DNA from 3 places in the Methylobacterium sp. BI1 genome. Region 3 is predicted to be linked to each of the others. Evidence: predicted binding sites of a transcription regulator. Region 3 holds the regulator's gene; each other region holds the start of a gene.
What was found. The regulator LexA, encoded in region 3, represses DNA repair genes until DNA is damaged. The targets are predictions, from matches to a motif close to TGTTCNNNNTGTGTTCNG.

Region 1 (9,601 bases), 550 kb from region 3:
CGTAGGCGCCCATCACGGCGTCGAAGGCTTCGACATCGTCGGCGATCATGCCGGTGAGTTCGGTCCGCAGGGCCTCGGACTGACCGAGGATCTGCTTCAGCTCCTCTTCGACCTCGACGTACTTCTTCTTTCCGATGGTGAGGTTGCACACCATGCTAAGGAGGGCGGCCCCCATGGCGCCGGAGATGGCGGCCGCGCCACCTCCTCCGGGGGTGGGCGCGGAACTCGCCAGACCGTCGAGGAAGGTCTGGATGGTCTCGTTGGCGGCGTTCTCTTTCGCGGCCATGACGATCAGGCCATCTTCTTCGCGAGGGCGTAGATCGCCTCGGCGTCCAGCACCTGTTCGGTGTTGTCGAAGAGCTGGCCGACGCAAGCGCGGTGGAGCTTCAGCTTCAGGCCGCCGATGCCGAGCGCGCCGAACACCTTCTTGCCGTGGCGGTCCTTGCCCTTGTCCATGGCCTCGATGCCGCCGAAGCCGAGCGGCGGCTGGGCGTTGTAATCGGCCACGAACTCGATGCTGGCCTCATCCTTCCAAGCGTCCTCCGGCAGGAGCTCGAGGCCGATCGCGCCGGCCGAGAACACGAGGTTCTGGCCCTTGACGATCTGTGCGCGCGAAGCGGCATCGGGAGTCTCGGCAGCCTTGATGTTCACCTTGAAGCGAGTGTTGATCTGGTCGGCAGCAGCTTGCGCCTTGTCGAGGGAGCGACCGCAGAGGATGACCTCGGCGCCTTCCTGGGCGAGGAGCGCGGCCGAGCGCATGCCCACCGGGCCGGTGCCGGCGAGAACCACGGCCTTCTTGCCCTGGAGCGATCCGGCCGCCTTCTGGACCAAGGCGACGCCGGCGGCTGCCGTGGTGTTCGAGCCGTTGGAATCGAGCATGATCGAGACGCGAAAGGGGCCGAAGAAGCGCTTCTTCACCGCCTCGAACACCGCCTCGCCGGCCGCCATGCTGCCGCCGCCTACGAAGATCGCCGTCGACTTTTTCTCGGAGCCGCCGCGGGTGTAGATCGTACCGTCGACGAGGGCGCCGACATTGTCCGGGGTGACGTTGCCGTAGCCGGTGATGTGATCCGCGCCGCCATCGTAACCGACGACCACGTCGAACACGCTCGGGACGGCGTCGGTGTCGAATTGGAACAGCAGTTTCTTCATTGTCTCTGGATCCCTGTCGGTCCCGCGCTCGGCGCGGCTGGCGTTTGTTGTTCGATCTGGTCGATCGCCGCGGCGATCACGATGCGCGGCGGTGTGGATGGGGCGCGCGGACCCGCGTCACACCACGTTCTGCGGCTTGCCGGCGACGAAGGCCTCGACATTGTCGACGAGCTGATCGGCGAGGATCTGCATCGCCTCCTTGCTGGCCCAGGCCACGTGCGGCGTGACGATGAGGTTCGGCAGGTCGAGCTCGCAGAGAATGTTGCCGTTCTTCGGCGGCTCGGTCATCACCACATCGAAGCCGGCGCCGCCGATGGTACCGGCCTTGAGGGCTTCGGCCAGGGCCTCCTCGTCCACGAGGCCGCCGCGGGCGGTGTTGATGAGGAGCGCATGCTTCTTCATCTTTGCGAGCTGTTCGCGGCCGATCATGTTGCGGGTCTCGGGCGTCAAGGGCGCGTGCAGCGTGATGACGTCGGACTCGGTGAGGATCGTCTCGAAGTCGACGAGACCCTCCTGGGGGAAGACGTCGTAGGCGATGACCTTCATGCCCAAGGCTTCCGCGCGCTTGGCGATCGACTTACCCAGGGCCCCGTAGCCGACGATGCCGAGGGTGGAGCCGGCGATGTCGTGGATCGGGTAGTCGAAGTAGCAGAACTGGGTCGACTTCGCCCAATCGCCCCGGCGCACGGAGTTGGCATAGGGAACGATCGCCCGGCGCAAAGCGAACATCAGGCCGATCACGTGCTCGGGCACGGTGTTGAAGGCGTAGTTGCGGATGTTGACGACGGTGATGCCCTGGGTCTTGGCGGCCTCCTTGTCGACCACGTCGGTGCCGGTGGCGGCCACCGCGATCAGCTTCAGGTCGGGCAGTTGCTTCAGGGTGTCGGCCCGCATCGGGACCTTGTTGATCAGCGCGATCTCGGCACCCTGCAAGCGCTCGACGATCTCCTCCGGCGTCCAGGTCGACTCGTACTCGACATATTCGTGCGGAAAGCTGAATTCACGGACCTTGGCGTCCAGGGACTCGCGGTCGAGGAACACGATCTTCTTCGTCATGGAATCCTCTGGCCGAACCGGCCACGTCACGAATGGACATGCCGCGGATCGGGCACGTCACAGATAAAATGCGTCAGGTGTGCCGGAGCGGGGTCGTCCGCTCCGGCACGGTCGATCAGGCCTTTGCGAGCGGGTTCTCGCGCAGGTAGCTCGACGCGGCGGCGACGCCCGAGCCGGGCTGCACCTTCACCCCATGGTCGAGCATCGCCATCTCGGCGCCCGCGATGGCGCCCAGGAGCGACAGCTCGTTCATGTCACCGACGTGGCCGATGCGGAACACCTTGCCGGCGACCTGGCTCAGACCGGCACCCAGCGCCAGGTTGTAGCGCACGTAGGCGTGCTTGATGATCGCCGCGGCGTCGACGCCCTCCGGCACGAGGATCGCCGTGACGGTGTCGGAGTTCCACTTGGGCTCCTTGGCGCAGGTCTTCAGGCCCCAGGCCGCCACGGCCTGGCGGGTTGCCTCGCCGAGCACGTGGTGGCGGTGATAGACGTTCTCGAGACCTTCCTCGTTGAGGCAGGCGAGCGCCTCGCGCAGGCCGTAGAGCAGCGGCAGCGGCGGGGTGTAGGGGAAGTAGCCGGCCGGGTTCTGCTTCTGGTGGTCGGCCCAGTCGAAGTAGACGTGCGCCAGGCGGTCGTTCTGGCCCGACGAGGTCTCGGCGGCCTTAAGTGCCTTCTGGCTGACGCAGATCACGCCGAGGCCGGCGGGGAGCATCAGGCCCTTCTGAGAGCCGGCGATCGCGCAATCGACCTTCCACTCGTCCATCTTGAACGGCAGCGACCCGATCGAGGAGACGCCGTCCACGAAGAGAAGGGCCGGGTGGCCGGCGGCGTCGATGGCCTTGCGCACGGCGCCGACATCGCTGGTGACGCCGGTGGCGGTCTCGTTGTGGACCACCATGACGGCCTTGATCTCATGGTTCTTGTCGGCGCGCAGGGCCTCGCCGATCCGCTCCGGGTTCGCACCCGTGCCCCACTCCTCGTCCTGGACGATCACTTCGAGGCCGAGGCGCTGGGCCATGTCGATCCAGAGGTGGCTGAACTGGCCGAAGCGGGCGGCCAGCACCTTGTCGCCACGCGACAGGGTGTTCGAGAGCGCCGATTCCCAGATGCCCGTGCCGGAGGCCGGGAACAGGAAGATGGTGCCGTCCTTCGAGCCGTAGACAGCCTTGGTGTCCTCGAAGAGAGGCTTCGTCAGCGCCGGGAAATCCACCGAGCGGTGGTCCTCGGACTGGACCATCATCGCGCGCATCACGCGATCCGGGATGTTCGTCGGGCCCGGGACGAACAGATGGTTCCGGCCGGGACGTCGCGTTGCCGCCATGGTGTTTTCTCCGTTTCTCACGTTAGCGCCCACACGCCCCTGGCGTGCGGCGACAATGATGCGCCGAGGGTTGGGGCGGATCGCACGGAGCGTCCCGGGACGATCCCGAATGCTCCTGGCGACCGCTGGTCAGATGAATCGCGGGACGAAATCGCTCGCGCGCGACGGATGGACAGAGACGAGACCTAAGTCCGTCCGCGCCGAAGGTCTCCCCTCGACGCCCGTCGCCGCGCGCGCCACCGAATACCTCAAGCCTCTTCTCCATGGGCCGGGTCGCGCGACACGCGCTGACCGCTGGGCCGTTTCAGCGTCGTCGTCCCCGGGGACGGCACCCTTAGTTCGCCTCGATGGGCTCCGGTCATGCGTTCTCGAACGCGGCCCGGTGGGGCACCTTGAGCGGGACTATGCCCGGCTTCCTGCCGAAAGGAAAACCCGAAATACTTGGTCTCAAATCAAAATTTTTTTTGTGGAAGAAGAGCTTACGTCGCGGCGCAGAAGGCGCCGGGTCTCGCGGGGCCAACGTCATCAAACTGATACGGGAATCCGGTTTGGCTGCTGACATCGGAGGCTGTCCCGGAGGCGAGCGTGGGCGAAGACACCGAGACGACCCGCGTCCGGACCCTGTTCCTGTCCGACATGCATTTGGGCACCAAGGGCTGCCAGGCCGATCTGCTGCTCGAATTCCTGCGCGATTACGATGCGGACGAGATCTACCTCGTCGGCGACATCGTCGATGGCTGGCAACTCAAGTCGGGCTGGTACTGGCCGCAAAGCCACAACGACGTCGTGCAGAAGCTCATGCGCAAGGTGCGTAAGGGTTCGACGCTTGTCTATGTGCCGGGCAACCATGACGAGTTCCTGCGCGACTATATCGGCATGACCTTCGGTGGGATCGAGATCGCCGACCAGCGCGTGCACGAGGCCGCCGACGGCAAGCGCTACCTCGTCATTCACGGCGACCAGTTCGACATGGTGGTCCGGCATGCCAAGTGGCTGGCTTTCCTGGGAGACGGCGCCTACACCTTCGCCCTCTTCGTGAACACCTACGTCAACACGGCTCGCCGCCGACTCGGCCTCGCCTATTGGTCGCTCTCGGCCTGGGCCAAGCTCAAAGTGAAGAACGCCGTCAACTTCATCGGCAAGTTCGAAGAGCTGCTGAGCGCCGAGGCCAAGCGCGTCGGGGCCGACGGGGTAATCTGCGGCCACATCCACCATGCGGCCAACCGGCAGATCAACGGCCTGAGCTACCTGAACACTGGCGACTGGGTGGAATCCTGCACCGCCATCGTCGAGCACTACGACGGCACCATGGAGGTGTTGCATTATCCAAGCCTGCTGCGGGCCCGCACCGCGCGCGCCGATCTCGTCGGCCGCCCACGGCCCGATGGAGCCCGGGCGGTCGCGTGAGACTTCTCATCGCGACGGATGCCTGGCATCCGCAGGTCAACGGGGTGGTCCGCTCCCTGGAGAACATGGCCGCGGCAGGTGCCGCCTACGGCTTCGACCCAGTGTTCCTGACTCACCAGGACTTCGCGTCCGTTCCCCTGCCGGGCTATCCGGAGATCCGCCTCGCCTACGCCACCAAGCGGCACGTGGCGCGCCTCTGGGACGACCTGCGTCCCACCCACGTCCATATCTCCACGGAAGGGACGGTGGGTTATGCCACGCGGCGCTACTGCCTCGCCCATGGTCGTCCGTTCACCACGAGCTATCACACCCGCTTCCCGGAATACCTGTCCGCCCGGGCCCCCGTGCCGGAAGCCTGGAGCTACGCCTGGCTGCGCCGTTTCCACGGTGCGGCCAACGGCACGATGGTCTCGACCCCCTCCCTGGAGCGCGACCTCGACGCGCGCGGCTTCACCAACCTGATGCGCTGGACGCGGGGCGTCGACACCCAGCTGTTCCGACCCTGCGCACCGAGCGCGCCGGAGCCGGTGGAATTCGCCGGCCTGCCGCGGCCGATCTTCCTCTCCGTCGGACGGCTCGCCGTGGAGAAGAACCTCGCGGCGTTCCTGCGCCTCGACCTGCCCGGCACCAAGGTCATCGTCGGGGACGGCCCGGACCGGGGCCGCCTCGCGGGCATTGCACCGGAGGCCCGGTTCCTCGGCACCCGCACGGGCGCCGCCCTCGCCGCCCTCTATGCAGCCGCCGACGTCTTCGTCTTTCCGAGCCTGACCGACACCTTCGGGATCGTGCTTCTCGAAGCCCTCGCCTGCGGCGTTCCGGTGGCCGCCTATCCGGTTACCGGCCCCCTCGACGTCATCGGCCGCACCGGTGCCGGCGTGCTCGATCGAGACCTGCGTTCCGCCGCCCTCGCCACCCTCGCGATTTCGCGGGAACGCTGCCGCCGAGAAGCCCTGCGCTACACCTGGGCCGAGAGCGCGCGCCAGTTCTACGACAACATCGCCCGCGCCCATGGCAGCACGCCCGCGCGCCTCCGGGCCGCGGCTTCGACGTCGCAAGGCATCGTGGAACTCGGCTGATGCGTGGACCCGTCTAGCCACCCACGCTAGGGGAAACGGATCCGCCCCCTGCCCCGGACCCTGCCCGATGCCGCCCTTCGACCCATGCTTGGCGGAGACCTACCCAGTCGTGATCGGCTGCGACGAGGTCGGGCGCGGCGCCCTCTGCGGCCCGGTGATCGTCGCAGCGGTATGGTTCGCGCCGGCCGCGTTTCCGCCCGAGATCCTGGCGCGCCTCGATGACAGCAAGCGTCTGAAGGCGGCGGAGCGCGAGGCGCTGACGCCGTTGATCCGGGCCCGGGCCCGCGTCGCGGTGGCAGCCGGGTCGCGCGCCCTGGTCGACCGGATCAACGTACGCGCCGCCACCCTCGACGCCATGCGGCGCGCGGTCCTCGCGCTCCACCTCGACGCGCCGGTCTGGGTCGACGGCCGCGATACGGTTCCGGGCCTGACCCTCCCGGGCCACGCCGTGGTGGGGGGCGACCGGCTGGTGCCGCAGATCGCCGCCGCCTCCATCGTGGCCAAGACCCTGCGCGATGCCCTGATGCGGCGGCTGGCCGGCCGCTACCCGGATTACGGCTGGGCGAGCAATGTCGGCTACGGCACGCGCCTCCACCTCGCCGGCCTCGCACGCCGCGGCCGCTCACCCCATCACCGCCTCAGCTTCACGCGCGCCTACGATGTCAGAACAGGCTCAACTGGTCCGTCGGCACCCTGAACAGCTCGGTGCGCAGGCGCCGTCGGACTTCGGGATAGCCGAGGCGCAGCCGGGCCAGTCGCATGCGCTGGCAGATCAGGTCGGCATAGGCGCCGGTACCGGTCATTCGCGTGCCGAAGCTCGCATCATAGGCTTTTCCGCCCCGCGCAGCGCGGACCAGCGACATGACGTGGCGCTGGCGACCGGGGTAGTGCTCGGCGAACCAGTCGTTCACGAGGTCATCGAGCTCGAGCGGCAGGCGCAGGAGAACGTGGCTCGCCTCCACCGCGCCGCGTTCGCGCGCCTCGGCGAGGATCGCCTCAAGCTCGTGGTCGTTTAGCGAAGGAATGACCGGCGCGGCGATGACCATCACGGGAATGCCAGCCGCGCTCAGGCGGCCGATCGCATCCAGGCGTTTCTGCGGATGCGGCGCGCGCGGCTCCAGCCTGCGTGCCAGGATAGGATCGAGGGTGGTCACCGAGATGGCCACCTTCACGAGGCCGTCCCGCGCGAGATCGGTTAGGAGATCGAGGTCGCGCACGACGAGGTTCGACTTCGTCACGATTCCGACGGGGTGGCGGAAGCGCGCCAGGACTTCCAGCACCGCGCGGGTGACGCGATGTTCCCGCTCGATCGGCTGGTAGGGGTCCGTGGCGGTACCGAGGGCGATGGTGGCCGGACTGTAGCCGGGAGCCGACAGTTCCCGCTGAAGCAGGGCGCCGGCATCGACCTTTCGAAACAGCTTGGTCTCGAAATCGAGTCCCGGCGAAAGGCCGACATAGGCGTGGTTCGGGCGGGCGAAGCAGTAGACGCAGCCATGCTCGCAGCCGCGATAGGGATTGATCGAGCGGTCGAACGAGATATCGGGCGAGGTGTTGCGGGTGATGAGGGTCCGGGCGTGCTCCGGTCGCACCTCCGTGCGCAGGGGCGCCGCTTCGTCGGTACCGGACCATCCGTCGTCGAAGGCCTCCCGGTGCGTTGCCTCGAATCGTCCACTCGGATTGGCCGTGGCCCCCCGACCCCTACGGACGGCCGGTTGTGGCGTCGTTGCGGGCAGCCGATGTGACGAACCCAGGCCGAGCTGCGAAGGGCCGGAGATGGCATCGGGCATGGAACAGGCTCATCCGTTGAGACGGATGAGAACATATCACGAACATACAACAACGAGACTGCGGATATTTCAGGCAGATCGGCTGTCACTCAGCATTTCCACCCCTCCGCCGGCGATGCGTCGCCATGCGATGGCTTTGCGCGACGCAAAAATGCGGTATGCGCGCGCATGATCTCGGCTCTCATCTCCGTGACCCGGCCCACCGATCCCGATTCCATCGATCAGCTTGTCGATACCCTCGGCGCGCTGGTGGCTGGCGTCGCGGCGGGGCTCGTCGGCGATGCGGTGATCATCGTGGCCGCGGCGAATGCGACGATCGAAACGGTTGCGGAGGCGACCGGTGCCAAGGTCGTTCTCCGCGGGCGCGGTGCCTCGCCCTGGTCGGCCGGCGCCAAGGCCGCCCGCCGGGACTGGCTCCTGTGCCTCGAAGCTGGCGACGTTCCGGCCGAGGGCTGGATCCGCCTCCTTGATCGGTTCATCGGCACTGCCCGACCCGACGTTTCGCTGGCCCGCCTGCGCCGTCCGCATACCGGCCTGCCCGCACGGATCGCCGCGCGGGGGGAAAGCGTGATCGGCGTGACCGCCCCACGGCCCGGCGATCTCGTCAGGCGCGACCGCTTGCTCGCCGGTCCGAAATTCGCCCGCCGCCTGAAGGCCCGTCGGCTCTCCGCGCGTCTCGACAGGGCTTGAGGCTTAAGCGGGAAACCAAGCCGCCCGATAGTTTCGCCAACCGACCCGCCGCATTCTCCTGACGGTTGAACGGCGCAGCAATTCGGTGATCACGTCTTTCAGCGGCGAATCCGGAGCGCCCGATGGCTGCGGAGAATGCTGATGGTCTTCGACCCGGGAGACCGATCGCGGATCGATGCGTCCGGGCCAGTTTGATCCCTAGACCGAGATGGATGCGCCGCGGCGCAGATGCTCGTCCAGGCGGGGCATGATCTCGACGAAATTGCAGGGGCGATGGCGGTAGTCGAGCTGCGCGGCCAGGATGCCATCCCAGGCGTCGCGGCAGGCGCCGGGCGAGCCGGGCAGCACGAAGATGTAGGTGGCGTTCGCGACCCCTGCGGTCGCGCGGGATTGCAGGGTCGAGGTCCCGATCTTGTCGTAGGAGATACGGTGGAAGACGGCCGAGAAGCCGTCCATGCGCTTTTCGAACAGCGGCTCGATCGCCTCGGGCGTCACGTCGCGTCCCGTGAACCCCGTGCCGCCCGTGGTGATGACCACGTCGACGGCCGGGTCCCGGCTCCATGTCTCGACCTGTTCGCGGATCGCCGCGACTTCATCGGGAACGATGGCACGAGCCGCCAGAGAATGACCGCCGGCCCTGAGGCGCTCGACGAGGGTGTCGCCGGAGCGGTCGTCCTCGTCCGTCCGGGTGTCCGACACCGTGAGAACCGCGATCGCCAGCGGGATGAAGCTGCGGGTCTTATCGGATGCGACCATCATGGAATGCCTTCAACCGAACGCGGGTGGGACGGGAACGATCGTACGCGAAAGCCCCACTCCCCGACAGCGCGTCGGCTGCACCTCAGTTACGCGCGGCCCGGAACGTGTCGCAGGATTTCGTCTGGCCGCTGCGATAGCCGGTCATGAACCAGCGCATCCGCTGCTCGGACGAACCGTGCGTGAAGGAATCCGGCACGGCATAACCCTGCGATTGCTTCTGGAGCTTGTCGTCGCCGATAGCGCTCGCCGCCTGCATCGCCTCTTCGATGTCGCCCTGCTCGAGGGCGTTGTACTTGTCGTTGGAATTCTTCGCCCAGACGCCCGCGAGGCAGTCGGCCATGAGCTCGATG
Region 2 (9,601 bases), 2.4 Mb from region 3:
GCGCATCGAAGCCGAGCAGGCGGTCGCGCGGTCCGTGGATGACCGCCCCCGTGGTGACCATCTCGGTGTAGAGCCGGGCGTGCCGCGACAGGGTGCGGTGGAAGGCCCGACAGTAACGGTCGGTCCAGTCCATCATCGGGGCGACGGAGAAGCGGAGGTCGCGGGCGATCATCCGGCGGACATAACCGTCCGCGCCGCCGGCTTCAACGCGGGGCGTCGGCTCGCTCAGTGATCGTGCTTGCAGTCCGGCCCGTGCACGTGGCCCGGCGCGCCGTGGTCGTGCCCATGGTCGTGCCCATGGGAATGGGTGTGCGCGTGCGCATGGTCGTGTCCCGGATGGTCGTGTCCCGGATGGTCGTGTCCATGGTCGTGCGCCGCATGGGAATGGCCGTGATCGTGGGCCGCGTGGTCATGCCCGTGGTGATCGTGATCCGCATGCGCGTGCGCGTGGTGATCGTGGCCGCACTGGCTGTGGTCGTGGGCCGCGCGCTCCGGCTTGAAGGCACGGGTCACCGGGCTGGCGGCGCAGCCCTGGCCGCGGACGAGTTCGGCGGCGCTGCGGGGCACGTAGAGCACGTCGGCGGCGATCTCGGCCGGCACGTGGCTGCCGCCGAGCTGCCAGGCGAGGCGCAGCAGCCGGGCCGGGTTCTCGGCCCGGACCTCGAGCAGCGGCTCCCCGGCGGCGCGGATCGCGACGAGGCGCCCGTCCTCCAGGCGCAGGGCATCGCCGTCCTCCAGGGCGGCGGCCTTGGCCAGGGCGAGGGTCAGGCTCAGGCCGCCCTCCGCGGTCAGGCTCTCGGGCGGGGCCTGCCGGGCGGCGTGGTCGAGAACGATCGTGTCCACGATCGCATCGGCGCGGACGGCGACCTTGCGGACGATGGCGGTGGCGCGCTGCATGGATTCCTCGCGGCGGGAGGGGCGGCCGGCGCCGCCCGGATGGGCCCTGATGGCCGCATCACTAGAGGGTTTTTCGGCGAAACGGAAAGGCGGGACGGAACCTTAGCCGTTCGGCGTGCATTTCTCGCCCGGAATGCTTAAGCTCGGGCGGCACGAACATCACGGCCGAAGGCCGGGTCACGACGCACAAGGGAGTCTCGGAACCATGAAGAAGCTCATTGCCGCCACCCTCGCGGGTGCCCTCGCCCTCTCGGTCGGCGCCTGCAACACGCCGCAGGACCGCGCCCTCGGCGGCGCCGGCCTCGGCGCCCTCGCGGGTGCCGCCATCGGTGGCGCCGCCACCGGCCGCGCAGGCGGCGCGCTCGCGGGTGCCGCCATCGGCGGCGCCGGCGGTGCCATCGTGGGCGCCTCCACCGCCCCGCGCTGCCCCTACGGCACCTACCGCGACGCCTACGGCGACGTGTACTGCCGCTGAGAACCAAGGCCGCGCGGCCCGCAACGGCCGCGCCGGATCCTCAGGCTCCCTCTCCCCCGGGAGGGAGCCTTTTTCGTGGGTCGGCGCCTCACGCGTCCCTCTCCATCCAGGCCAGCATGCCCGCCGCCGCCGCGCGGCCCGAGGCGAAGGCACCCTGGAGGAGATAGCCCCCCGTCGGGGCCTCCCAGTCGAGCATCTCCCCCGCCACGAAGGTGCCGGGCCGCCGGGCCAGCATGAAGCCGGCGTCGAGTGCGCCGAAGCGGACGCCGCCCGCCGTCGAGATCGCCCGATCGAGCCCGCGCGGGGCCAGGAGGCGCAGCGGCACCGCCTTGATCAGGGCCGCCAGGGCTTCGGCCGACACCGGCAATGGATGCGCCGCCTCGCGCAGGAGGCCGATGCCCACGGGCGTCAGCGCCGCGGCCTTGCGCAGGCGGTTGGCCAGGGACAGGCCGGGCTTCGGATCGCTGAGCGCCCGCGCCAGGGCCGCCGCCTCGAGATCGGGCCGCAGGTCGAGCGTCAGCCGGGCCTCGCCGCGCTCGGTGGCGTCCCGGATCCGGTGCGCCAGGGCGTAGATCGCCCCGCCCTCGATCCCGTCCGCGCTGATCACGGCCTCGCCGCGCACGCGGATGCCGTCGAGGCCAAGGGCGATCCGCTTCAGGGGCGTGCCGGCGAAGCGCTCGGCGAAGACCGGCGACCACGCGACGGTGAAGCCGACATTGGCAGGCTTGAGCGGCGCCACCGCGACGCCGTCCCGTTCGAGCAGGGGCACCCAGGCGCCGTCGGAGCCGAGGCGCGGCCAGCTCGCGCCGCCGAGAGCCAGGAGGACCGGGCGGTGCCGGGTCTCGACCCGTCCGTCCGGGGTCTCGAAGATCGGGCCGCCCGCGTCCGACCAGCCGGTGAAGCGGTGGCGGGTCCGGATGCGGACGCCCAGCCCGTCGAGCCGCTGGAGCCAGGCCCGCAGCAGCGGCGAGGCCTTGAAGGCCTCGGGGAAGACACGGCCGCTCGACCCGACGAAGGTCGGCTGGCCGAGGTCGTCGCACCAGGCGCGCAGGGCGCCGGGCGGAAACGCCGCGATGGACCCGGCGAGCGCCCCGCCGTCCGGCTGGTAGCGTGCGAGGAAGGCCGGCAGCGGCTCGGAATGCGTGAGGTTGAGCCCGCCCCGTCCCGCGATGAGGAATTTGCGCCCGACGCTCGGCATCCGGTCGTAGAGGGTCACGGCATGCCCGGCGCGTGCCAGCACCTCCGCCGCCGCGAGGCCGGCGGGGCCGCCGCCGATCACGGCAGGTCCGGCCCCGTCCCGGCCATTGCGTTCGCTGTCAGTCATGCGCCCTGGGAAGCCGCCGGGGGGCGGCCCTGTCAAGCGTGACAGGTCGATGCCCTTGATTCGCCCGGTTCAGAGTCCCAACTGCGCCTCATCGGCTGCGGGCCCCTCTGGCGGGATGCTGCATGATGCGTTCCGTGATGTCGGAGCCGATGCTTTCTCTCCTCAAGAAGCATCGACGGTCCTGCGTCATGGTTGATTTTCTGTATTACGAGTGGCTCGGCAAGCCCGTGTGGATGTGGCTCGGGTTCCACGCCCTCGTGGCCGGGTTGCTGGCCTTCGATCTCGGTCTCCTGCATCGCGACAAGAACCACGAGATCGGCGTCAAGGAGAGCCTGCTCCTGACGCTGTTCTACTTCACCCTCGGCATGATCTTCGGCGGCTGGGTCTGGTGGTATCTCGGACCCCAGGCCGGCCAGGAATACGTGGCCGGCCTCGTGGTCGAGAAATCGTTGTCCATGGACAACGTCTTCGTGATCGCCGTCATCCTCACGGCCCTGGGCATCCCCCGCGCCGCCCAGCACCGGGTCCTGGTCTGGGGCATCCTCGCCGCCGTCCTGCTGCGCGGCCTGATGATCGGCCTCGGCGCGGCCCTCGTGCACCAGGCCGCCTGGGTGCTGTCGATCTTCGCCGCCTTCCTGATCTTCGCCGGCCTCAAGATGCTGTTCTCGAAGGACGAGGAGCCGGGCGACATCCGCGAGAACCGGGCCGTCCGGTTCCTGCAACGCGTCCTGCGCATCACGCCCGAACTGCACGGGCAGCACTTCATGGTGCGAAAAGCCGACCCGAAGACCGGCAAGACCGCCCTCTGGCTGACGCCCCTGGCCCTGGCGCTCATCCTCGTGAACGGCGCCGACGTGATCTTCGCCGTCGACAGCGTGCCGGCGATCTTCGCCATCACCACCGACACCTTCGTGGTCTACACCTCGAACATCTTCGCGATCCTCGGCCTGCGCGCCCTCTATTTCGCGCTGGCCGCGATGGTGGACCGCTTCGCCTATCTCAAGACGGCGCTGGCCTTCATCCTGATCTTCATCGGCGGGAAGATCGTGGTCGCCGATACCTTCGACCTCGTCCACGTGCCGCCGTGGGTCTCCCTCGCGGTCACGGTCGTGTTCCTGATCGCGGGCATCGCCTACAGCCTGTGGCGCACCCGCGGCACGGTGCCGGAGGCGGCGCACGGGCATGACGGCGGGGCGATGCAGCACCGGGCGTGATCGGATAACACTCCACCCTCTCCCCTCTGCGGGGGAGGATGGCTGCGGAGCAGGCGGGAGAGGGGGCATCTTCTCCGAAACCGGCGCTCCCCGCTCCCGACCCGCTGATGCGGGCCACCCGCTCCCGCATGGGGGGAGAGGAGAACGCGCCGCGTTCTGAGATCGTCAGACCTTACCGTCCCGGCAGCGCCGCGATCAGGTCGCGCAGGGTCGTGATGGTCGAGGCGTCGGCGACGCCGTCGACCCGGGCCGGCCGGAAATGGCGCTGGAACGCCGTCACCACCGCGCCCATGCGGGCGTCGAAGGTGGCGCTCACCGGCAGGTCGTAGCCGTAGAGGGCGAACATCGCCTGCAGGGCCTCGATCGGCGGGCCGGCATCGCCCTGCGCGAAGAACCGCCCGTCGCGGATCGGGGCCGGCGGCACCCAATGGCCGATGCCGGCACGGGCGAGGGTCTCCCAGGGGAAGTGCTCGCCCGGATCCTCCTTGCGCTCGGGGGCGATGTCCGAATGGGCGAGGATCCGGTGCGGGGCGAGGCTCCAGCGCTTGGCGAGGTCGCCGCACAGGGCGATCACGGCCTCGATCTGCGCACGAGGATAGGCCGGCAGGCCGCCCGCGTGGCCGCCATTCACGATCTCGATGCCGAGGGAGCGCGAGTTCAGGTCGCCGGTCCCGGCCCAGGAGCCCTGGCCAGCGTGCCAGGCCCGGCGTCCCTCGGGCACCATCTGCACCACGCGGCCATCCTCCAGCACCACGTAATGGGCCGAGACCTCCGCCACGGGGTTGGCGAGGCGCTGCAGGGCTGCGGCGGCGCTCTCCATGCCGGTGTAATGCAGGATGAGGTGGTCGACCGGGCCGGAGCGCCGCTCGCCGTGGTTCGGCGACGGGTGGACGCTGGTGGCGACGGGGCTCTCGGGCGTCGGTTTCACGTGAGGCCCCGCTCGCTGCTGATCCGGTCATAGGCGGCGTTGATGGCCGCGAGCCGGCGGGTGGCAATGGCCACCGCCTCCGGCGGCAGGCCGCGCGCGATGGCTCGGTCGGGATGGTTCTCCCGCACCAGGGCGCGGTGGGCGGCCTTCAGCCCGGCATCGTCGACATCGTGGTCGAGGCCGAGCACGAGGTAGGGATCGTCGGTGAGCCGGACGTGGCGGGCGGCGATGCGGCGGAACGCGGCCTCGTCGTAGCCGAAGGTCTCCGCCACTGCGCGCAGGTAGCGCTCCTCCGCCTCGTGGATGGCGCCGTCGGCCTTGGCGATGTGGAACAGGCCGTCGAGCACGTCCTCCAGCAGGGCCGGCTCGTCGTGGAAGGTGGTGGCCAATTGGCGGGCATAGGCCTCGAAGCCGTTCGCCGTGCCCTTGGCGAGGTCGAACAGGCGCTGCACGCCGGGTCGGGCGCGCTCCTCGACCTGCACCACCTTGGCGAAGGCCTCGACCTCGGCCGGCGTCACCACGCCGTCGGACTTGGCCATCTTGGCCGCCAGGGCCACGAGGCCGGTGGTGAAGACCACATCGCGCGGCGTGGTGCCGAACAGCGCGCCCTCGCGGTCGACCAGGAAGTGTCCCGCCACCCCGCCGACGAGGCCGCCGAGGGGACCGCCGATGGCGAGGCCGAGGCCGGCCCCGCCGAGCTTGCCCCAGATGCCCACGCTCATCGGGCGACCCCGCGGGCACAGGGAACGGGGCGGGAAGAGTGAGGAAACATGAACGGTATCGACACGGGCAGGATCGGCTTCGGCGCGAAACGAAGCGCGTCCTTACACCGGACGGCTCCGTTTCGGCGAGGGGCGATCGCCCGGGTCGCGCGTCCGCTCAGCGCTTGGCGCAGAGGCCGACGAGGCCCTGGCTCTCGCTGGGGCAGGCTGCGCTCAAGGTTCCGTCGGCCCCCGCCGTCACGATGGCGCTGCCGCCCTTCAGGCAGAGGGCCGAGGCCAAGATCTCGGTGCCCTCGCAGGAGATCGCGCAGCCCGAGGCCGGGCAGGTGTCCTGGCGCACCACCCGGAACGGGGATGCGGGTGCGGCGGTCGCCAGGGCGGCCTGACCGGCGTCGCCCTTCTGACCCACCGGGCCGCGCTCGCCGGCCGGCCCCTTCGCACCCATCTCGCCCTTCGGTCCGGCTTCGCCCTTCGAACCCGTGTCTCCCTTCGGACCCGGTTCACCCTTGGCCCCCGGCTCACCCTTGGGGCCGGCCTCACCCTTCATCCCCGGTTCGCCCTTCGGTCCCTGGGGACCGGGCAGGCCGGCGACGCCCTGCGGGCCGGCGGGACCGGTCTCGCCCTTGTCGCCCGTCTCGCCCTTCTGCCCCGTCTCGCCTTTGGGGCCGGGCTGGCCGGCGGGGCCGCAATTGGCGATGACCGCCTCGCGCTCGTCCTCGCCCGCCTTCAGGGTGGCGATGCAGTTGGTGGGCACGTAGGGCAGGCGGAAGACGAAGCGGCCCCGGCTGTCAGCAATGATCGAGATGTCCTCGTCGAGCACCACCACCGTGCCGGGCTTGCGCACGCTGCCGGAGATGCGGAGGTCCCCGTTCTCGAAGCGGGCATCGTAGACCTGGATCGGCTGCGACACGACCTGGGGCCGGCGCCCCTTGGACGCGGCCCGGGACGCATCGCCCCCGGGTTGGGCCGCCGTCTGCGCGGCGGCAGGGAGCCCTCCCGCGACGGTGATCAGGCCCGACAGGACCACGAGGGCACGAGCGAGACGCATGAAGTTCTCCCGGCTGATCCGCGTCTTGTGCGCGGCAGGTGAGGAGTGCTGCCCTGCCCTCGCCACAGGGTCAAGGGTGGCACGGAGGCGGGCTCGGGGGACGCCATCCACAGGCATCCACAGCCTTCCACAGGCCAAGTCCTTGAGCCGCAGCGAAATTCTGAATCGCCCCGGAAACCGATTGAGTGTGTTCCTGTTTTGTTCTTAGCGTAGCGGGAAGGAGCGGAGCCGATGAAACAGAGCCCTGAAGACCCTCCCGATGCGGAGACCGAGATGGCGTCGACGGACCGGGCGGATGGGGCATCGCCGTCCCGGGATTCCGAGCCCCTGGACGGGAAACCCGTGGATTTGGCCGCCCTGCGCGACCTCGTGGCCCATCACGGAGGGGCCTCGGTCCTCCGGGGGGCCCTTCCTTTCGGCATCCACGACGTGGATTCGCGCCTCGCGCAGGGTGGACTCGCCCTCGGGCAGTTGCACGAGATCGCCCCCGCCCAGGTGGGCGACGAGCCGGCGGCCCTCGGCTTCGCCCTGGCGCTGGTGGCACGCCACCTCGCCCGGGTGCGGGGCGAGGCCCTGCTGGTGGTGGGCCAGGGCCACCCCCTCCCCTACGGGCACGGGCTCGCCGGCCTCGGCCTCGACCCGGGGCGGCTCCTGCTGTTCGAGGTGGCCAGCGACGGCGACGCCTACCGGGCCCTGGAGGAATCCCTGCGGGCGCAGGGGATTGCCGCGGTGGCGGGCCTCGTCGACGCCGCCCTGCCCCTGGCCCAGAGCCGCCGGCTCCACCTGGCGGCCGGGCGAACCGACCTGCTCCTCCTCGTGCTGCGGCCCCCCGAGGCGGAGAGCCCCAACGTGGCGGCGACCCGCTGGCGGGTCGCCGCCGGCAAAGCCCTGCGCGACCGCTTCGGCTGCATCGAGCGGCCATGCTGGCAGGTGACCCTCGACCGAAGCCGCAATGGGCGGACCGGACACTGGCTTCTGGAGTGGGATCATGCCGCGCATCGTTTCGGTCTGGCTGGAGCACTGGCCGGTCACGCGGCTGAGGCGGGCGCGGGCCTGCCCGACCGGCGCGTCCAGCGCTCGGGCTGACGGCGCTCAGGAGGATGGCCCCCTGGTGGTGGCCGCGATGGAGGCCAACGGCCTGCGCCTGATCGCGGTGGACGCCGCCGCCCGGGCCCTCGGCCTCGAGCCCGGCGAGACCCTGGCCCGGGCCCGGGCCCGGATCGGCACGCCCGTCTCCGTCCATCCCGCCGACCCGGAGGCGGACGCGGCCGCCCTGCATCGGCTCTGCCTCTGGGCCAAGCGCTACACCCCGATCGTGGCGCCCTACGGCCCGGCGGAGGGCGGCGACGGGTTCTTCCTCGACATCGCGGGGGCGAGCCACCTGTTCGGGGGCGAGGCGCAGGTGCTGGCGGACCTCGCCGAGCGCCTGTGCGCGGGCGCGATCCCGGCGCGGATCGCCCTCGCGGACACGCCCGCCTGCGCCTTCGCCCTGGCCCGCTACGGCGGCGGCGGCCTGGTGGCGCCCGGATGCAACGGGGAGGCCCTGCAGGCCCTGCCGGTCTCGGCCCTGCGCCTCGATCCGGGCACGGCGCAGGCCCTGGCCCGCCTCGGCCTGCGCCGGATCGGCGACCTCGCCGCCGCGCCCCGGGCGCCCCTGGCCCGGCGCTTCGGCGAGACCCTGCTGCTGCGCCTCGACCAGGCCCTCGGCCGCCGGCCCGAGCCCCTCGTCACGGCCGAGGACCCGCGCGACTTCGAGGCCGTGCGCGGCTTCCTCGAGCCGATCGGGCTGCCGGAGACCATCGTCGCCACGGCCACGGGCCTGATGGAGGGGCTGGCTCCCCGGCTGGAGGCGGCCGGCCTCGGAGCCCGGGCGCTGCGGCTGTCCCTGACCCGGGTCGACGGGGTGGTGCGGACCCTCGACCTCGGGATGAGCCTGCCGAGCCGGTGCCCGGCCCAGCTCGCACGCCTGCTGAGCCTGCGCCTCGATCGCCTCGGCCCGGCCCTCGATGCCGGCTTCGGCTTCGAGACCGTGGGCCTCGCGGTCACCGCCACGGGCACGATCGCACCGCGTCAGGGCCTGCTGGTGGAGACGCCGGCCGAGGGGGGCGGCGCCGGGCCCCTGGGCGATGCCCTGCGCCAGCGCCTCGGGCGGCGGATGATGCGGCTCGGCTTTCGCGCGAGCCACCTGCCCGAGCGGGCCGACCTCGTGGAACCCTGGCGGGCGGATCGCCCGGCGCCGGCAGCCCGGCCCGATCCGGCGTCCAGCCCATGCCTGCCGCCCCGGCCCCTGGTGCTGCTCAGCCGGGGCGAGGCCGCCGAGGACGTCATCGCCCTCGCCCCCGACGGTCCGCCGCACCGCTTCCGCTGGCGCCGCCGCCTGCACCGCGTCGCCCATGCGGACGGGCCCGAGCGCATCGCCGACGAGTGGTGGCGGGCGCCGGGTCCGCTGCGGGACTACTACGTGGTCGAGGACGAGGCCGGCCGCCGCCTCTGGGTCTACCGCGAGGGCTTCCCCACCATGGAGACGCCCGCGCGCTGGTTCGTGCACGGGCTGTTCGCGTGAGCGGCATCGTCCCGGCAAGCCCGGCCGAGGCCATCGACGCAATTTAAGATTGCATTGCGCGAAAGATCGCGCATTCTCGCGTGGCTCGCACGCATCGGTCGGGTTCTGGAATCGCCAGGATGAATGCCACCCCGGGGATGCCTGTCGGCCTTCGATCCATCGGGACCGCACTGGTGGTGATCGCCGCCGGTTCCGTGTCGGCCGCAGCCCCGGCGGATCGCGGACGCGCGGAATTTGTCGCGACCCATCGATGCGCCGTCGTCGAGCGGCTGCGCAGCATTCACCGGCTCGGCCCGACCTCCACCTCGCGGGATCGTTTCCTCGTCGTGAGCGATGCACATGTGGGCCAGAGCTACGTCCAGTGCATCTTCTTCGATTCGGATACCCAGATGCACTGCGAAGCCTCCTCGGCGGCCTATGGCCCCAGGAC
Region 3 (9,601 bases):
GCGTCTTCTCCGGCTGGGACATCGCCGCCGAGCGATCGCTGATCATGACCCTGGTGATGCTCGGCGCGATCCTGGTCGACCGCCCAGCGCTCAGCATGCGCAACCTGGCGATCGCCGCCCTGATCGCCCTGGCCCGGGAGCCGGACGGTCTCCTCGGCCCGAGTTTCCAGATGTCGTTCGGAGCGGTCGCGGGCCTGATCGCCTGCGCGCCGCTCATCACCGGACGCGCGCTGCGACGCGACGGTGCCGGCCCGCTGCCCCGGATCTTCGCCCTCGCGATCACGGCGGTCCTCGGCACGCTGGCGACGACCCTCGTGGCCCAGATCGCCACCGCGCCCTTCGCCACCTACCATTTTCAGACGGTGCAGCCGTTCGGGCTCATCGGAAATGCGCTCACCTTGCCGCTGGTCTCCCTCGCGGTGATGCCGTCGGCGGTTCTGGGCATCCTGGCCTATCCGTTCGCCCTGGATCAGCCGGTCTGGTGGGCGATGGGCCTCGCCGTGCGGGGAATGCTGACCATTTCCACCTGGATCGCGGGTTTCGGAAACGCCGTCGTGGTGGTCCCGGCCTTCGGCACCGGTGCCCTCGGCTGTCTCGCGGCCGCGCTGATCGTCCTGACCCTCCCGGCCTCGTCGCTGCGCTGGCTCGGCCTCATTCCGGCAGCAATCGGCATCGCCTGTGCGGCCCTTCCGGATCGCTACGACGTCTACATCGATCGTGAGGGGACGGGCGCGGCCGTTCGCGAACGCAACGGGCGCCTCGCCACCCTCGGACGGCCGCCCCCCTTCGTGCTCGCACAATGGCTCAAGGCCGACGGAGACGACCGACGAGTGCAGGACGTCCTCGGGTTCGAGGGCTCGCGCTGTAATCGCCTGGGTTGTACCCTGACGACGCCCGACGGCCGCGTGCTCGCCCTGACCACCGACAAGCGTGCGCTCGGTGAGGACTGCGCCAGGGCCGCGATCCTGATCACCCGGCAATCCGCACCGGCAGGCTGTGCCGCCTCGATCATCGTCGACCGGGATTTCTTAGGGTCGCACGGCGCGACGTCGATCCGATTCACCCGCGATGGGCCGTCTCTCGCCACGGCGAAGCATTCCGGCGAAATCGTACCCTGGCGCGCGACACCGTTGCGGAAGCCGATGGAACCGTCGGGTACGCCGGTTCCGCCCTCGACACCGTCGACGGTGGCAGAGACCCTTGAGCGGGCCGGCGATCCGTCGGATCCATCCGGCGACGAACCGGACGGGGAACCCCTTCAGTAGCGGCGTACGAGGCTGACGAGGCGCCCCTGAATCTGTACCCGATCCGGGCCGAGGACCCGGGTCTCATAAGCCGGGTTGGCCGCTTCCAGGGCGATGGACGATCCACGCCGACGGAGACGCTTCAGGGTCGCTTCTTCGTCGTCGATGAGAGCCACGATGATGTCGCCCGTATTGGCCGTGTCCTGCTTACGGATCACCACCAGATCACCGTCGAGGATCCCGGCATCGACCATGGAATCCCCGCGAACCTCCAGGGCGTAGTGCTCGCCACCGGCCAGGAAATCCGGAGACATCGTCACCGAATGGCTCTGCTCCTGAATGGCCGAGATGGGCGTACCGGCCGCGATCCGCCCCATGACCGGGATCGTCACGGCCCGGCCGCTCTCGTCGGTGGCCTGCGTGGTCGGCAGGCGGGACACCGAGGCGCCGGCCGGCAGACCCTTGCCCTTGCCGCCTTCGACGACGCTCGGCGTGAACCGACGAACCTCGGGAACCGGGGCTGCGCGGGGGGCGCCCGCATGACCGCCCAGGCTCTCCGGCATCCGGATGACCTCGATGGCCCGCGCCCTGTTGGGCAGCCGGCGCAGAAAGCCGCGTTCCTCCAGAGCCGTGATCAGGCGGTGGATACCCGACTTCGACTTCAGGTCGAGGGCGTCCTTCATCTCGTCGAACGACGGGGGAACGCCGCTCTCGCGCATCCGGAGCTGGATGAACTGGAGCAGGTCCAGCTGCTTACGCGTCAACATGCGGGACACTCTTCGTTAGCGCCACGGAGCGCGGCGGATGGCACCAGAAACAAACCACGAACACGTTAAACGTTCCGTAAGTGTTCTGCAAGGGTTCCTGCTGGGAGCCTCGAAGAGGAAGGGTGCGATAGCCGAAAATTGCTTCGCTCGGGCCTGCCCCTGCCGACATCGCCGGAAGCGGGGCCCGGCCTAGTGCTGTCCTGTCCGGCCTGCCTTCGGCTGGTCTCCGGAGTCATTCCCGCCCGTCCCGGTGGAGTCGCGGGGCTTCTGCCAGAAGGTGTCGAACAAGCGCTGCATCGCGCGGGCATTCTCCTGCTGCACCTCCAGGCCCGTCTGAAACATCTGCTGCATCATGTCGAACGGCGCCTCCGCGGCTGACCTGTCCGGTGCAGCGGGCTCGGGCCGGGGCGGGGCCGCGAGCCGTGCCGGCGCGGGACGCGACCGCGTCTCGGGTGCGGCGGCCGGGGCACTGGCGCCGGATTTCAGGAACGCCTGCATCATCTCCGACCAGGCAGTGGCCGGGAAGCCGAACGGGTTCGCCTCGGCACGGGGGGCCGGCGCGGCGGCAGGCGCCTGGTTGATCATGACGTGGACGATCCCCGCCACCACCATGCCGGCCATGACCGGCAGCATCTGCTTCAAGGCCGGCATCGCAACGCCGCTGACGGCGGCGGCCTGCTGCAGAACCGCCTGACTCAGATGCGGCGAGCCGAAGAGTTGCTGGACCAGCATGTCCATCTGCGGCGTCGCGCTCGTCGCCTTCGGTGCGCTGGGGCCGACGAGATTGAAGAGATGGGCAAAGCCGGTCGGATCCTGAGCGACGTTCCGCTGCAGCCCCATGGTCAGGGCCGGGAGCAGGGCTTCCATCGCGCGCAGGCTCTGTTCCGGCGACAGGCCGAACTGCCGTCCGAATCCCTGCGCGTTGGCGCCCGCCTGCGCCTGGAGGATGTCGAACAGATTGAACATGGCGGCCTCGCGGACGAACAACGGCTTTCCCGGTCATCGACCCGGGCGCGCCCTGCGAATTCTGTCGCATCCGGTCAGCACTGACCAGCCCGGGCGCCTCATGACCGCCCGATTCCCCGCCGACGGGAGCCCGCATCAACCTGTTTCTTGCCCCGGACCCGCGATGCGCTTCCCTTCGCCCCTGCTCGAGGCGCGCCTGGTGCGTCGCTACAAGCGTTTCCTCGCCGACCTGCAACTCGCCGATGGGTCCCTGATCACGGCCCACTGTCCCAATCCGGGGGCGATGCTGGGACTGGCGGTGCCGGGCGCGCGGGTCCTCCTGGCCGACGTCCGGAGCCCGACGCGCAAGCTCCCCTTCTCGTGGGAACTGGTGGAGGCCGACCTGCCCGGCGGCCGGCAGTGGGTCGGGATCAACACGATGCGGCCGAACGCCCTGGTGGCGGAGGCCTTCGCCGCTGGCGGGCTGCCGTCCCTGGCCGGCTACACCGCCCTGCGCCCCGAAGTCCGCTACGCCCGGGCCAGCCGGGTCGACTTCCTCGCCACCGGGGAGGGGATGCCGCCCTGCCATGTCGAGGTGAAGAACTGCCACCTGATGCGCAGCCCGGGTCTCGCGGAATTTCCGGATTGCGTCGCCGCCCGCAGCGCCCGCCACATGACGGACCTCGCGGCCGTCGTCGCGGCCGGGGGACGCGCCATGGTCATCATCGTGGTGCAGATGTGGGCAGACCGCTTCGACGCCGCCCGGGACCTCGATCCCGCCTTCGACCGCGCCCTTCAGATCGCTCGGGCAGCCGGCGTGGCCGTTTACGCCCATCGCTGCCGCATCGAGCCGGGTGGAATCACCGTGGCCGACGCCATCCCGGTGCTTTAGGGGCGCGTCCGAGAAAGGCGGCGCGAGCCCGTCAGTCCGCCCGCTCGAAGATCAGGTTGAGGCGGGTCCGGGCGATCCGGCGATAGCCGTTCTGCTCGAGCAGGGCCGGCAGGTCGATCTGCCATTGATCGGTGCCGTTCTCGACGATGAGCAGCCGCGGATGGAGGCTTGCGGGTGCGGCCCGCAGGAAGGGTTCGAGGATCAAATCCTCGGCGCCCTCGACGTCGAGCTTCATCGCGTCGATGCGCGCGATGCCCTCTCCGAGCGCGAGATCCAGCAGGGGGACGGCAGGCACACGGATCTGCGCGCCCTCGTTCGTCCCGACGATCTTCAAACTCGATTCGCCGCGGTTGCGCGGGTCCACGAAGAGGGTGAGTTCTCCGGCCTTGTCGGCAATCGCGCAAGCCACAGCCTTGACCGTCCCGAACGGATTCTGACCGATGTTGTAGGTGAGGCGGTCGAACACGTCGGGCTGCGGCTCGACGGCCAGGATCCGGGCCCGGGGCCCGGCGAAGGCCGCCACGAACAGTGCGTAAGCGCCGATGTTCGCACCGATATCCAGGAACGTGCAGCCGGGCTGAAGCTTTGCCCGAAGGAGTTCGCGCTCCTCCGGGTCGAAGAACTGCGGCGTGAAGAGCACCTTCTTCTCGCAGTTGTTGTTGTAGGGGTAGAGCCGCATGCGCGCGCCGTAGCGCTCCACGTCCAAGGGCGCGCCGCGCAAGAGCCCGATCGCCACCCGACGCAGGAACAGGGCGAGGCGTCGCCCTGCCCAGCTCGCATACGAGATCCGTCCCGTCTGCTGAGCGATGCGCGCGACGAGGCCGGTGGGAGCGTAGGTGCCGTAGGGCTGCGTGTCTTTCATCGTGCGTGCTGATGCCAGCGCACGGGCGCGGCGGCAAGCGAAGGCGTCAAGAGATGGCGGCAGGGCGCTGGAAATCCGGCACTGAGTTGCGCGCCGCAGCGGGTTCAAGCGAAGGGAGGCGGTCGCAATCGAGACCGAGCCTGCGAAACGCCTGGGAAGCTGCCGGAAATCCTCGAGGCCGGATGTGGTGGTCAGACCTGTTCCATTGTGGCAACACCACGACTGAAACCAGTTTCGAGCAGCCTAAATTGCCTGAAAAATAGGCGTCTGCACAAAGGATAGCTTTGCCGTAACAGGGAACCTTTGAGAACGTCACGCCAACGCAAATTCTCCTGCAGAGTTCCCATGGCCATGCACCGCTCGCTCCTTGCCCTTTCCGCCGTCCTGCTGTCCTCGGTCTGCGCCTTCGCAGCCGACATGCCGGCGAAGGTGCTGGCGGTTCCCGCCCCGCCCGCGCCCTGCAAGGCCGAGATCACCTTCCCGGCCTATGGCGGCGTCATCAAGCAGAACCCGAACCCATCCTGCCTGACCCTCGGCGCCTTCGGCGACATCTATGTCGGCGGTGCGGTGAGCGGATACTTCTACACGCAGACGAACCAGCTTTCGGCCGCCTTCTCGCCCCCGGGCATTCCGCTCGACCGTGGTGCGCGCGCCGACTTCTCGAACCTCATGGGCTTCATCCAGAAGGCCGACGGTCCGTTCCAGTTCTATGCTGCCTTCGGCGCCTACACGATCCCGGGCCTCGGCGCACCGATCTTCAGCGCCTTCGATCAGACCGACCTGCTCTTCTCCCCGGTTCCGATCGTGTTCGGCAAGTACGTGATCAACGACAACTGGTCGGTCCAGGGCGGCCGCATGCCGACCCTGATCGGCTCGGAACTTCCCTTCACCTTCCAGAACCTGAACATCTCGCGCGGCCTCCTGTTCAACCAGGAGAACGTGATCAACCAGGGCGTTCAGGTGAACTACTCGGACGGTCCGTGGGCCGCCTCGTTCGCCGCGACCGACGGCTTCTACTCGGGTGAGATCAACTGGATCACGGGTGCGATCACCTACAAGATCGATGCCGCCAACACGGTCGGCATCAACGGCGGCACGCACTTCTCCAGCTACACCAACTTCGACGGCCTCACCTCGCGCGGCCTGCGCTACCAGTTCGCCACGCCCCAGACGCTGCAGAACAGTAGCATCATCAGCGCCAACTACACCTACGCCGATGGTCCCTGGATCGTGACGCCGTACGTCCAGTACACGAACGTCGAGAGCAATACCGTTCTCGGCCTCGCCGGTGCCGAGACCGTCGGCGGCGCGCTGCTCGCCAGCTACGCCTTCACCGACAACTTCGCCCTGGCCGGCCGCGTCGAGTACATCACCCAGAGCGGAACCCGCGGCAACTTCGCCGGTCAGTCGAGCGTCCTCTACGGTCCCGGCAGCTCGGCGTTCTCCTTCACGGTGACGCCGACCTTCACCTTCGACCGCTACTTCATCCGCGGCGAGTTCTCGACCGTTCAGCTCTACAACATCAGCACCATCGTCCCGGGTCTCGCCGGCACCGGCTTCGGCCGCACCGGCCTGAAGACCTCGCAGGAGCGCTACATGATCGAGACCGGCATCACCTTCTGATCCGATCCGACGGTCCGGTTCGACGAAACGCGGCGGCAGGGAAACCTGCCGCCGCTTTCATTTGCGGCCTCGCGTCACCGAAGGGCTTCCGTCCGCGCGCGCAGCGGTCCAAGGAGGCGGGACCATGCCCCGCCCGATAAGGCCCGAGCTTATGCAGCGCTTCGATTCCGACGGTATCACCCTCGCCTATATCGACGTCCCGGCCGTCGGCGGGTCGGGTGATCCCGTCCTGCTGATCCACGGCTTCGCGTCGAACCATGCGGTGAACTGGGTCAACACGCTGTGGGTCCGGACCCTGACCCAGGCGGGCTATCGCACAATCGCCTTCGACAACCGGGGGCACGGCGAGAGCCAGAAGCTCTACGACCCCGAGGCCTACGGCGCGGATCTGATGGCCCAGGATGCCCGCCGCCTGCTCGACCATCTCGCGATCCCCAGCGCCGATATCATGGGCTACTCGATGGGCGCACGCATCGCCGCGTTCCTCGCCCTCGATGCGCCGGAGCGCGTCCGTTCGCTGCTGCTCGGCGGCCTCGGCCTGCACCTCGTGGAGGGCAAAGGCCTGCCGGACGGGATCGCGGAGGCCCTGGAGGCGGAGCCCGGTGCCCCGGCCCCGAATCCGACGGCCGCCGCGTTCCGCACCTTCGCCGAGCAGACGAAGAGCGACCTGAGGGCCTTGGCCGCCTGCATGCGCGGATCGCGCCAGGCCCTGTCACGGGCCGAAGTCGCCGAGATCCGGGCACCGGCCCTGGTGACGACCGGCACCCTCGACACCGTCTCGGGCTCCGGTCCGGCGCTGGCGGCCCTGTTCCCGAACGGCACGGCCCTCGAACTGCCAAACCGCGACCACAGCACGGCCGTGGGCGACCGTGGCCACCGGACGGGTGTCCTCGATTTCCTGGCCAAGCGCCCCTGAATGGGCGACGCCGCGCCTCAGCTCTTCAGGCGGTAGCCGGTCCGGAAGATCCAGGTCACGCCGGCCAAGCACAGGATCAGGAAGACCAATGCCATCGTGAGGCTGATGCCGACACCGACATCCGAGGTGCCGAAGAAGGCCCAGCGGAAGCCGCTGATCAGGTAGACCACCGGGTTGGCGAGGCTCACGGCGCGCCAGAACGGCGGCAGCATCTCGATGGCGTAGAAGCTGCCGCCGAGGAAGGTCAGCGGCGTCACGATGAGGAGCGGCACAAGCTGCAGCTTCTCGAAGCCGTCGGCCCAGAGGCCGATCAGGAAGCCGAACAGGCTGAAGGTGACCGCCGTCAGGAGCAGGAACAGCGCCATCACGAAGGGATGCTCGATCCGCAGGGGTACGAACAGGGCGGCGGTAGCCAGGATGATGAGCCCGATGAGGATCGACTTCGACGCCGCCGCGCCGACATAGCCGAGTACGATCTCGAGGGGCGACACCGGAGCCGACAGGATCTCGTAGATCGTGCCGGCGAAGCGCGGGAAGTAGATGCCGAACGAGGCGTTGGCGATGCTCTGGGTCAGGAGCGAGAGCATCATCAGCCCGGGCACGATGAAGGCACCGTAGGCGACCCCGTCCACGGACGCGACCCGCGATCCGATGGCCGCCCCGAAGACCACGAAGTAGAGGGAGGTGGCGATGACCGGCGCCACGATGCTCTGCAGCGCCGTGCGCCAGAAGCGCGCCATCTCGAAACCGTAGATGGCGCGGACCGCGTACCAGTTCATGCGCGTTCCTTCACGAGGTCGACGAAGATCTCCTCCAGAGAGGACTGGCTGGTCTGGAGGTCGCGGAAGCGGATGCCGGCGGCGGCGAGGTCGGCCAGCAGCGCCGTGATGCCGGTGCGCTCGCCCTTGGTGTCGTAGGTGTAGACCAGATCCTGCCCGTCCGGCTTCAGCGTGAGATCGTGCCGCGCCAGGGCCGGGGGCAGGGCGGCGAGCGGCTCCTGCAGGTTCAGCGTCATCTGCTTCTTGCCGAGCTTGCGCATCAGCTCGGCCTTCTCCTCGACCAGAATGATCTCGCCCTTGCGGATCACGCCGATGCGGTCGGCCATCTCCTCGGCCTCGTCGATGTAGTGCGTGGTCAGGATGATGGTGACGCCGGTGTCGCGCAGCGAGCGTACGAGCCGCCACATGTCGCGGCGCAGTTCCACGTCGACGCCGGCGGTGGGTTCGTCGAGGAAGAGGATCCGCGGCTCGTGGCTGAGGGCCTTGGCGATGAGGACTCGCCGCTTCATCCCGCCCGACAGGGTCATGATCCGCGCGTCGCGCTTCTCCCACAGGGAGAGGTCGCGCAGGATACGCTCGATATGCGCCGGATCCGGCTTCAGGCCGTAGAGCCCGCGGCTGAAGCTCGTCGTCGCCCACACCGTCTCGAAGGCGTCGGTGGTGAGTTCCTGCGGTACGAGGCCGATCAGCCGACGGGCCCGGCGGTAGTCCCGGGCGATGTCGTGCCCGCCCGCGAGGATGCGGCCGGCGCTCGCCGTGACGATGCCGCAGACGATGCTGATCAGCGTGGTCTTGCCGGCTCCGTTCGGCCCGAGCAGCGCGAAGATCTCGCCCTCGGCGATATCGAGGTTGATTCCGTCGAGGGCCTTGAGGCCCGAGGCGTAGACCTTGGACAGGTTCTGGATCGAGATGATCGGCTGCATCGGGACTCCGCTGCGGCATGGTGCCGGCGCGATCGGGGCGGCCTTCTAGCACGCCGCCGACGTGGGACGGCCCCAAAAACGAGAAAGCCGCCTCGCGGCGGCTTTCCGTGGTGTCGCAGAGGGAAAAATCAGGCCCGCAGACGGGTCCGGACCTCGCCGAGGCTCTGGCGAACGAGACCTTCGGCCGTCTCACCCTGCATGCGCTCGCGCAGGATGACTTCCGAGACCTTCACGGCTGCGTCGGCGGCGGCGGCCCGGACCTGGGCGGTCGCCTGGACCTCGGCCTGTGCGATCTTGGTCTCGGCCGACTTGGTGCGGCGAGCGATAAAGTCGTTCAGGCGGGCGTGACCCTCGTCGGCGATCCGCTGGGCCTCCTCACGGGCGGACGCCACGATGGCCTCGGCCTCGCGCTCGGCGTCGGCGCGGCGCTTCTTGTAGTCGGCGAGGACGCCGGCAGCCTCCTCACGGAGGCGGCGGGCCTCGTCGAGCTCGTGGCGGACGCGCTTGGCGCGGCCATCCAGTCCCTTGGTGACCTGGTTGAATCCCCCGACCTTCCAGACCACGGCCATGAACAGGACGAAGGCGACTGCGACCCAGAATTCGGCTTCCAACAACATGCTCGTCGTCCCAACTCGATGGTGTCCGGCGGT

Region 1: a site for LexA is predicted at 7,830-7,847, ahead of AC1MGR_RS19610 (PA0069 family radical SAM protein). Genes of this name have one in related genera too.
Region 2: a site for LexA is predicted at 6,797-6,814, ahead of AC1MGR_RS05665 (ImuA family protein). Genes of this name have one in related genera too.

The regions. Positions count from the first base shown of each region.
Region 1 covers NZ_CM155267.1:4,141,242-4,150,842, forward strand. The annotation lists gene fchA (methenyltetrahydrofolate cyclohydrolase) at 1-286, opposite strand, end outside; gene AC1MGR_RS19580 (NADP-dependent methylenetetrahydromethanopterin/methylenetetrahydrofolate dehydrogenase) at 292-1,152, opposite strand; gene AC1MGR_RS19585 (D-2-hydroxyacid dehydrogenase) at 1,270-2,208, opposite strand; gene AC1MGR_RS19590 (aminotransferase class V-fold PLP-dependent enzyme) at 2,324-3,532, opposite strand; gene AC1MGR_RS19595 (UDP-2,3-diacylglucosamine diphosphatase) at 4,118-4,939, shown strand; gene AC1MGR_RS19600 (glycosyltransferase family 4 protein) at 4,936-6,015, shown strand; gene AC1MGR_RS19605 (ribonuclease HII) at 6,083-6,712, shown strand; gene AC1MGR_RS19610 (PA0069 family radical SAM protein) at 6,678-7,802, opposite strand; gene AC1MGR_RS19615 (hypothetical protein) at 7,971-8,492, shown strand; gene moaB (molybdenum cofactor biosynthesis protein B) at 8,691-9,248, opposite strand; gene ypfJ (KPN_02809 family neutral zinc metallopeptidase) at 9,334-9,601, opposite strand, start outside.
Region 2 covers NZ_CM155267.1:1,171,325-1,180,925, reverse strand. The annotation lists gene dusA (tRNA dihydrouridine(20/20a) synthase DusA) at 1-172, opposite strand, end outside; gene AC1MGR_RS05700 (urease accessory protein UreE) at 226-897, opposite strand; gene AC1MGR_RS05695 (hypothetical protein) at 1,103-1,372, shown strand; gene AC1MGR_RS05690 (TIGR03862 family flavoprotein) at 1,461-2,696, opposite strand; gene AC1MGR_RS05685 (TerC family protein) at 2,885-3,910, shown strand; gene AC1MGR_RS05680 (N-acetylmuramoyl-L-alanine amidase) at 4,083-4,838, opposite strand; gene AC1MGR_RS05675 (molecular chaperone DjiA) at 4,835-5,560, opposite strand; gene AC1MGR_RS05670 (collagen-like protein) at 5,718-6,608, opposite strand; gene AC1MGR_RS05665 (ImuA family protein) at 6,840-7,694, shown strand; gene AC1MGR_RS05660 (Y-family DNA polymerase) at 7,597-9,171, shown strand; gene AC1MGR_RS05655 (TY-Chap domain-containing protein) at 9,291-9,601, shown strand, end outside.
Region 3 covers NZ_CM155267.1:3,595,668-3,605,268, reverse strand. The annotation lists partial or broken gene AC1MGR_RS17040 (ComEC/Rec2 family competence protein) at 1-1,265, shown strand, start outside; gene lexA (transcriptional repressor LexA) at 1,259-2,011, opposite strand; gene AC1MGR_RS17030 (DUF937 domain-containing protein) at 2,201-2,998, opposite strand; gene sfsA (DNA/RNA nuclease SfsA) at 3,141-3,848, shown strand; gene AC1MGR_RS17020 (FkbM family methyltransferase) at 3,880-4,710, opposite strand; gene AC1MGR_RS17015 (outer membrane beta-barrel protein) at 5,056-6,333, shown strand; gene AC1MGR_RS17010 (alpha/beta fold hydrolase) at 6,485-7,249, shown strand; gene AC1MGR_RS17005 (ABC transporter permease) at 7,267-8,028, opposite strand; gene AC1MGR_RS17000 (ABC transporter ATP-binding protein) at 8,025-8,951, opposite strand; gene AC1MGR_RS16995 (F0F1 ATP synthase subunit B family protein) at 9,080-9,565, opposite strand.